Regions from separate parts of the Streptomyces sp. NPDC058001 genome, predicted to be linked through region 2. Evidence: predicted binding sites of a transcription regulator. Region 2 holds the regulator's gene; the other holds the start of a gene.

The links. Region 2 encodes HrcA, which represses chaperone genes, less so after heat shock. Its sites were predicted from a motif close to TTNGCACTCNGNNNNNCNGAGTGCNAA; they were not measured.
Region 1: the regulator HrcA is predicted to act here: its motif matches at 2,075-2,101, upstream of groL (chaperonin GroEL).

What each region holds. Positions count from the first base shown of each region.
Region 1 covers NZ_JBHVQT010000004.1:469,837-474,186, reverse strand. Annotated here, with positions in the region: gene thrC (threonine synthase) at 1-899, shown strand, start outside; gene ACFVT5_RS11905 (MoaD/ThiS family protein) at 934-1,209, shown strand; gene ACFVT5_RS11900 (cold-shock protein) at 1,666-1,869, shown strand; gene groL (chaperonin GroEL) at 2,264-3,886, shown strand; gene ACFVT5_RS11890 (MFS transporter) at 4,020-4,350, opposite strand, start outside.
Region 2 covers NZ_JBHVQT010000002.1:505,518-509,867, forward strand. Annotated here, with positions in the region: gene ACFVT5_RS05660 (DUF3097 domain-containing protein) at 1-703, opposite strand, end outside; gene ACFVT5_RS05665 (MBL fold metallo-hydrolase) at 739-1,479, opposite strand; gene hrcA (heat-inducible transcriptional repressor HrcA) at 1,663-2,679, shown strand; gene dnaJ (molecular chaperone DnaJ) at 2,680-3,813, shown strand; gene ACFVT5_RS05680 (nitronate monooxygenase) at 3,938-4,350, shown strand, end outside.

The DNA.
Region 1 (4,350 bases), on a different contig from region 2:
TCGCGCAGGCCATCGAGGCCGCCCGCGCCTTCGGCTTCACCACCCTGTCCTGCTCCTCGACGGGCAATCTGGCCGGCGCGGTCGGCGCCGCAGCCGCCCGCGCGGGCTTCCGCTCCTGCGTGTTCATCCCGCACGACCTGGAGCAGGGCAAGGTCGTCATGGCCGCGGTCTACGGCGGCGAGCTGATCGGCATCGAGGGCACGTACGACGATGTGAACCGCTTCTGCTCCGAGCTGATCGGCGACCCGCTGGGCGAGGGCTGGGGCTTCGTCAACGTCAATCTGCGCCCGTACTACGGCGAGGGCTCCAAGACCCTGGCGTACGAGATCTGTGAGCAGCTCGGCTGGGAGATCCCGGACCAGTTGGTCATCCCGATCGCCTCGGGCTCCCAGCTCACGAAGATCGACAAGGGCCTTCAGGAGCTGATCAAGCTCGGGCTGGTCGCCGACAAGCCGTACAAGATCTTCGGTGCCCAGGCCGAGGGCTGCTCGCCGGTGTCCGTCGCCTTCAAGGCCGGGCACGACGTGGTGAAGCCGCAGAAGCCGAACACCATCGCCAAGTCCCTCGCCATCGGCAACCCGGCCGACGGCCCCTATGTCCTCGACATCGCCCGTCGCACCGGCGGCGCCGTGGACGACGTGAACGACGAGCAGGTGGTCGACGCGATCAAGCTGCTCGCGCAGACCGAGGGCATCTTCGCCGAGACGGCGGGCGGGGTGACCGTCGGCGTGACCAAGAAGCTCATCGAGGCGGGTCTGATCGACCCCACGCTGACGACGGTCGTGCTGAACACGGGCGACGGCCTGAAGACCCTGGACGCGGTGGCGCCGACGACCGGCCCGACCGCGACCATCCGCCCGAGCCTGGACGCGTTCCGCGACGCGGGCCTGGCCGGATAACGCCTGTACGACGGATCGACCGGAAAGGCCGAACATGAGCGTCAACGTCCGCATCCCCACCATTCTGCGTACCTACACCGGCGGCCGGGCCGAGGTCGCCGCCGAGGGCACGACCCTCGGGGAGGTCATCGCCGACCTGGAGAAGAACCACGCCGGGATCTCCGCCCGCGTCCTGGACGACGAGGGCAAGCTCCGCCGCTTCGTCAACGTGTACGTGAACGACGACGACGTCCGCTTCGAGCAGGGCCTCCAGACGGCCACGCCGGACGGTGCCGGTGTCTCGATCATCCCGGCGGTCGCGGGCGGCTGACCCGGCACCGGAGCCCGACTCCCGACCGGAGCGCGACTCCCGTAACGACTGCGCAGCGTGACCTCTGTTGCCCCCTCCGCGAGAGAAGCGGAGGGGGCAATTCTGTAGGGTTGAGCGCGATAGAGTTGGGGAAATGGCGCCGCCGCCAGTGCCGCGCGCATATGAGTTCTCGGTCGAACGGCGACAAGAAGTAGCCAAAGCGCCCCGCCAATTTGCGTCCTAAATGGCCTTTGTCGGGCCCGAGTTGCCCTGAATTCCATTCAATCCGCCGGAAATTTCCGATCACGCGTGCCCAGATTTCTCGTCCGATTGACCTGTTGCAGACGGCAGTTGGGCAGATACATTCAGCGGCGGTCGACGCGTTCCGGCGCACACCCCCAGCCGTTGGGGGGTGAGGTCTGACCCGGGTCCGCGAAGTGTGGTCCCGTGCAAGGGCCAGTAATAGGGGAGTTAGGCATGGCTCAGGGCACCGTCAAGTGGTTCAACGCGGAGAAGGGCTACGGCTTCATCGCGGTCGACGGTGGTGCGGATGTTTTCGTCCACTACAGCGCGATTCAAATGGACGGCTATCGCACCCTGGAAGAAGGCCAGCGGGTCGAGTTCGAGATCTCGCAGGGTCAGAAGGGGCCGCAGGCGGACATGGTCAAGCTCGCCGTCTGATCTCGGCGCGATCGACCACCGACGCACTCACGCGACACACTCACGCGAAAGGTCCGCGTCCCAGACATGGGGCGCGGACCTTTCGCGTGTGCGCCCCCCCGACGTCGCCCAATCGCCCCCGCTGAGCCGCGCCCGAGCCGCGTCCGGCGCGTGCCCGGTGTACCGGTACGTACCGGCTTGCGGGTGTCCGGGTCTGCCCAAGCCGCTTGCACTCGGGTGGGGCGAGTGCTAATCATTGGCGTTAGCACTCTCCCAGTGAGAGTGACAGAACTTGGATCGGGTCAGCGAGGTCCCGGGACCGGGTGGAGCAAGGAACCACCAGGGCCGGGACCGTCCGTCGCGGGCGCCGACACGATCCGGAGCAATCCACCCCTGTCCGGGAGGACCACTTCACATGGCCAAGATCATCGCGTTCGACGAGGAGGCACGGCGCGGTCTCGAGCGCGGGATGAACCAGCTCGCCGACGCCGTCAAGGTCACCCTTGGCCCCAAGGGCCGCAACGTCGTCCTTGAGAAGAAGTGGGGCGCCCCCACGATCACCAACGATGGTGTCTCCATCGCCAAGGAGATCGAGCTCGAGGACCCGTACGAGAAGATCGGCGCCGAGCTGGTCAAGGAGGTCGCGAAGAAGACGGACGACGTCGCCGGTGACGGCACGACGACCGCGACCGTCCTGGCCCAGGCGCTCGTCCGCGAAGGTCTGCGGAACGTAGCGGCCGGTGCCAACCCGATGGCCCTCAAGCGCGGTATCGAGAAGGCCGTCGAGGCCGTCTCCGCCGCCCTGCTTGAGCAGGCCAAGGACGTGGAGACCAAGGAGCAGATCGCTTCGACGGCCTCCATCTCCGCCGCCGACACCCAGATCGGCGAGCTGATCGCCGAGGCGATGGACAAGGTCGGCAAGGAAGGCGTCATCACCGTCGAGGAGGCCCAGACCTTCGGTCTGGAGCTGGAACTCACCGAGGGTATGCGCTTCGACAAGGGCTACATCTCGGCCTACTTCGCCACCGACATGGAGCGGATGGAGGCGTCGCTCGACGACCCGTACATCCTGATCGCCAACTCCAAGATCGGCAGCGTCAAGGACCTGATCCCGCTCCTGGAGAAGGTCATGCAGTCGGGCAAGCCGCTGCTGATCATCGCCGAGGACGTCGAGGGCGAGGCCCTGTCGACCCTGGTCGTCAACAAGATCAAGGGCACCTTCAAGTCCGTCGCCGTCAAGGCCCCGGGCTTCGGTGACCGCCGCAAGGCCATGCTCGGCGACATCGCGATCCTCACGGGTGGCGAGGTCATCTCCGAGGAGGTCGGCCTCAAGCTGGAGAACGCCGGGATCGACCTGCTCGGCCGCGCCCGCAAGGTCGTCATCACCAAGGACGAGACCACGATCGTCGACGGCGCCGGCTCCGCCGACCAGGTCGCGGGACGGGTCAACCAGATCCGCGCCGAGATCGAGAACAGCGACTCGGACTACGACCGCGAGAAGCTCCAGGAGCGTCTGGCGAAGCTGGCCGGCGGCGTGGCCGTCATCAAGGCCGGTGCCGCCACCGAGGTGGAGCTGAAGGAGCGCAAGCACCGCATCGAGGACGCGGTGCGCAACGCCAAGGCCGCCGTCGAGGAGGGCATCGTCGCCGGTGGTGGCGTGGCCCTGCTCCAGGCGTCCGCGGTCTTCGACAAGCTGGAGCTGGAGGGCGACGAGGCCACCGGTGCCAACGCGGTGAAGCTCGCCCTGGAGGCCCCGCTCAAGCAGATCGCCGTCAATGGTGGCCTTGAGGGTGGCGTCGTCGTGGAGAAGGTGCGCAACCTGGCCGTCGGCCACGGTCTGAACGCCGCCACGGGTGAGTACGTCGACATGATCGCCGAGGGCATCATCGACCCGGCGAAGGTGACGCGTTCCGCGCTGCAGAACGCCGCCTCCATCGCGGCGCTCTTCCTCACCACCGAGGCCGTCATCGCCGACAAGCCGGAGAAGGCCGGGGCCGCGGCTCCGGGCGGCATGCCGGGCGGAGACATGGACTTCTGACCGACCCTCAGGTCGATCACCCGTCCTACCGAACCTGAAGGCGGCACCCCTCTCCCAGGGGGTGCCGCCTTCGGGCGTTTCCGGGGCGCGACGAGCGCTTCGGGCGGGCCTGACGTTCGGGCGGGCCTGATGGTTACGCGGTCTGGTCGGCCGGTTCCGTCTGCTCGTTGGGGGCCGGGGTGCCCCGCCGGAGACTGCGGTACGTGAACAGGCCGCCGGCCGCGAGGGCCGCCGCGGCGATGGTCAGGGTGAGGGTGTAGCCGTTGTCGAAGGCGTCAGTGGCGGACTCCAGAAGGGACCGGGAGTCGGCCGACGACAGGTGTTCGGCTGTGGCGCGGGCCTCGTCGAGGCTGTCGGACGCCGTGGCGGGCGCGCCCGAGGGAAGGGTGACGGTCGAGGTGTAGACGGCGGTCAGGATACTTCCGAGGACGGCGACACCGGTGAGGCTGCCCAACTCGTACGAG
Region 2 (4,350 bases):
CCGCCCCCGTGTTGTCAGGCCAGCGCAGCGCCCGGCACACCCCCGTTTTCCAGTCCTGGCCCCGGGGAACCCGGGGCCACTCCGAAATGCCGAGGGCCGCCGGCTTCACGGCCTGCCAGATGTCGATGTACGGGTGGCCCACCACCAGGGCGAACTCGTCGGCGACCTCCGCGGCGATACGGGACTCCTTGCTGCCGGGCACGAGGTGGTCGACCAGGACGCCGAGGCGGGCGTCCGGGCCTGGCGCGAATTCCGCGACGATCGCCGGGAGGTCGTCCACGCCCTCCAGGTACTCGACCACCACGCCCTCGATCCGGAGGTCGTCGCCCCACACCTTCTCGACGAGTTCCGCGTCGTGCCGGCCTTCGACGTAGATCCGCCCGGCACGGGCCACCCGCGCCCGCGCCCCGGGCACCGCCACCGAACCGGACGCGGTACGGGTCGGCCGCACCGGCGCACCCGTGGCCGTCCGGACCAGGGTCACCACCCGGCCCTCCAGAAGGAACCCGCGCGGCTCCAGCGGAAAGACCCGGTGCTTGCCGAACCGGTCCTCCAGCGTGACCGTCCCCGCCTCGCACCGGATCACCGCACCGCAGAACCCGGTCTCCGGCTCCTCGACCACGAGCCCCGGCTCGGCCGGTACCTCGGGTACGGGCTGCTTCTTCTTCCAGGGCGGAGTCAGGTCCGCCGAGTACGGGCGCATTCGCCCGACGATAGGAAGAAGGGGCCGGGCGTGGCTCACGACACGCCGAATCTCCTGGCCAGCCGCTCGCGTTGGGCCCTGACGAACTCCGCATTCACGACAGAACCATGCCCGGGGACGTACCGCGCGTCCTCGCCGCCCAGCTCCAGGAGACGGTCCAGGGCGGCGGGCCAGCGGGCCGGGACCGAGTCCCGGCCCGTCTGCGGCCACCCGGACTCCTCGACCAGGTCGCCGCAGAACACGACCGGGGGAGAACCGGGGACCACGACCGCCAGATCGTGGCCCGAGTGCGCGGCGCCCAGATTCACCAGGAGCGCCCGCACCCCGCCGCCCAGATCGACCCCCCACTCGTCGGGGACCTCGTGCCGGGGGCGGACGAGCAGGTCGACGGCCTCCGCCGCGGCCCGGGGCTCGACCCCGTGCCGTACCGCGTCCGTACGCAGCTCGTCGGCGCCGCGTGTGAAGAGTTCGCCCATGCCCAGCGCCCCGTACACCTCCACACCCGCGAACGCCGATGTGCCCAGGACATGGTCGAAGTGGGGATGGGTCAGTGCCACGTGGGTGACCCGGCGGTCCGTGCCCAGGAGTACTCCGGTGTCCCGGCGCAGCCCCGCCCCCTCGCGTACCGTCGCGCCGGTGTCGATCAGCAGCGCGCCCTCGTCCCCGGCGACCAGCCCCGCCGTGCAGTCCCAGGCCGGAAGCCGCCGTCGGCCGACACCGGGGGCCACCCGCTCCCACCCCGGCTCTTCCCAAGCGATACCCGCAGCGATACCCATAGCTCGACGCTAAGCCCACCGGCCGTCCCCGTACGACATAGGCAGGGCCCGGCCTTGCTACCGGCGTACCCACCGGCCGTACACTGGCTCAGGGAATGTTGGCACTCGGCTGCCCTGAGTGCCAGAGGGGCCGGGCATGTGCCGGACCGGGGCAGGGAACACATGAAGCTGGAGGTGCGCGCGATGCTCAGTGAACGCAGGCTCGAAGTGCTGCGCGCCATCGTCCAGGACTATGTCGGCACCGAGGAGCCCGTGGGTTCCAAGGCGCTGACCGAACGGCACAGCCTCGGCGTCTCACCGGCGACCGTGCGCAACGACATGGCGGCCTTGGAGGACGAGGGGTACATCGCCCAGCCGCACACCAGCGCCGGGCGGATCCCCACGGACAAGGGGTATCGCCTGTTCGTCGACAAGCTCGCCGGCGTGAAGCCGATGACGGCGCCCGAGCGCCGCGCCATCCAGAACTTCCTCGACGGCGCCGTCGACCTGGACGACGTGGTGGGCCGGACCGTGCGGCTGCTCGCGCAGCTCACCCGGCAGGTCGCCGTCGTGCAGTACCCCTCGCTGACCCGCTCGACGGTGCGCCATGTCGAGCTGCTCTCGCTGGCCCCGGCCCGGGTGATGCTCGTACTGATCACCGACACCGGCCGGGTCGAGCAGCGGATGGTGGACTGTCCGGCGCCCTTCGGTGAGGCGTCGCTCGCCGATCTGCGGGCCCGGCTGAACAGCAGGGTCGCGGGCCGCCGTTTCACAGATGTGCCGCAGTTGGTGCAGGATCTGCCCGACGCCTTCGAGGCGGAGGACCGCGGCATCGTCTCGACCGTGCTCTCCACTCTGCTGGAGACGCTGGTCGAGGAGACCGAGGAGCGGCTGATGATCGGCGGCACCGCCAATCTGACCCGCTTCGGGCACGACTTCCCTCTGGTGATCCGGCCCGTTCTGGAGGCCCTTGAGGAGCAGGTCGTGCTTCTCAAGCTCCTGGGCGGTGCCGAGGATTCGGGCATGACCGTACGGATCGGTCATGAGAACGCGCATGAGGGACTCAACTCCACGTCCGTCGTGTCGGTGGGCTACGGTTCGGGCGGCGAGGCAGTGGCCAAGCTCGGCGTGGTCGGCCCGACCCGCATGGACTACCCGGGAACGATGGGAGCAGTACGCGCAGTGGCACGTTACGTCGGACAGATCCTGGCGGAGTCGTAAGTGGCCACGGACTATTACGCCGTACTCGGCGTGCGCCGCGACGCTTCCCAGGACGAGATCAAGAAGGCGTTCCGGAGGCTCGCGCGCGAGCTGCATCCGGACGTGAACCCCGATCCGAAGACCCAGGAGCGGTTCAAGGAGATCAACGCCGCCTATGAGGTGTTGTCGGACCCGCAGAAGAAGCAGGTCTACGACCTCGGCGGTGACCCGCTCTCGCAGGCGGGCGGCGGCGCGGGCGGTTTCGGGGCCGGTGGCTTCGGCAACTTCTCGGACATCATGGACGCCTTCTTCGGTACGGCGTCCCAGCGCGGCCCCCGCTCGCGCACCCGGCGCGGCCAGGACGCGATGATCCGGCTGGAGGTCGAGCTGGACGAGGCGGCCTTCGGGACCACCAAGGACATCCAGGTCGACACGGCCATCGTCTGCACCACGTGCAGCGGCGAGGGCGCGGCCCCCGGCACCAGCGCGCAGACCTGCGACATGTGCCGCGGGCGTGGCGAGGTCTCCCAGGTGACCCGGTCGTTCCTCGGCCAGGTCATGACATCGCGGCCGTGCCCCCAGTGCCAGGGCTTCGGCACCGTGGTGCCCACCCCGTGCCCGGAGTGCGCCGGTGACGGCCGGGTCCGCTCGCGCCGCACGCTGACGGTGAAGATCCCGGCGGGCGTCGACAACGGCACCCGGATCCAGCTCGCGGGCGAGGGCGAGGTCGGCCCCGGCGGCGGCCCCGCCGGTGATCTCTATGTCGAGATCCACGAGCTGCCGCACTCCGTGTTCCAGCGGCGCGGCGACGATCTGCACTGCACGGTGACCCTCCCGATGACGGCCGCCGCGCTGGGCACCAAGGTGCCCCTGGAGACCCTGGACGGCCTCGAAGAGGTCGACATCAGACCGGGCACCCAGTCCGGGCAGTCCATCCCCAAGCACGGGCGCGGGGTGACCCATCTGCGGGGCGGCGGGCGCGGTGACCTCATCGTGCATGTCGAGGTGCAGACCCCGTCGAAGCTCGATCCGGAACAGGAGCGGGTCCTTCGGGAGCTGGCCGTGCTGCGCGGTGAGGAGCGCCCGATCGGTCAGTTTCAGCCAGGACAGCAGGGGCTCTTCTCCCGCCTGAAGGACGCGTTCAACGGCCGCTGACGTACGGCTGACTTTCGGTCGAAATGGGTGTCGGCTTACCGCCGGTAAAGCCATACCGCCAGCGGAATATGCCAGCCGGACGGCTGGATTCGGACTTGTGCGGGGGACGTGACAACATGCCGTCATGTCCTCCGCACTGACCGATCTCTTCCCACGCCCGATCGTGCAGGCGCCCATGGCGGGCGGCGTTTCCCGGCCCCAGCTCGCGGCGGCCGTCTCCGACGCGGGCGGGCTCGGATTTCTCGCCGCCGGTTACAAGACCGCCGACGGGATGTACGAGGAGATCAAGCAGGTGCGCGGCCTCACCGGGCGCCCCTTCGGTGTCAATCTGTTCCTGCCCCAGCCCGACCACGCCGACCCGGCGGCCATCGTCGTCTACCGTCACCAGCTCGCCGGCGAGGCCGCCTGGTACGAGACCCGGCTCGGCGACCCGGACGTCGGACTCGACGACGGCTATGTGGCCAAGCTGGCGATCCTGGTGGACGATCCGGTCCCGGTCGTCTCCTTCCACTTCGGCTGCCCCACCCGCGAGGTGGT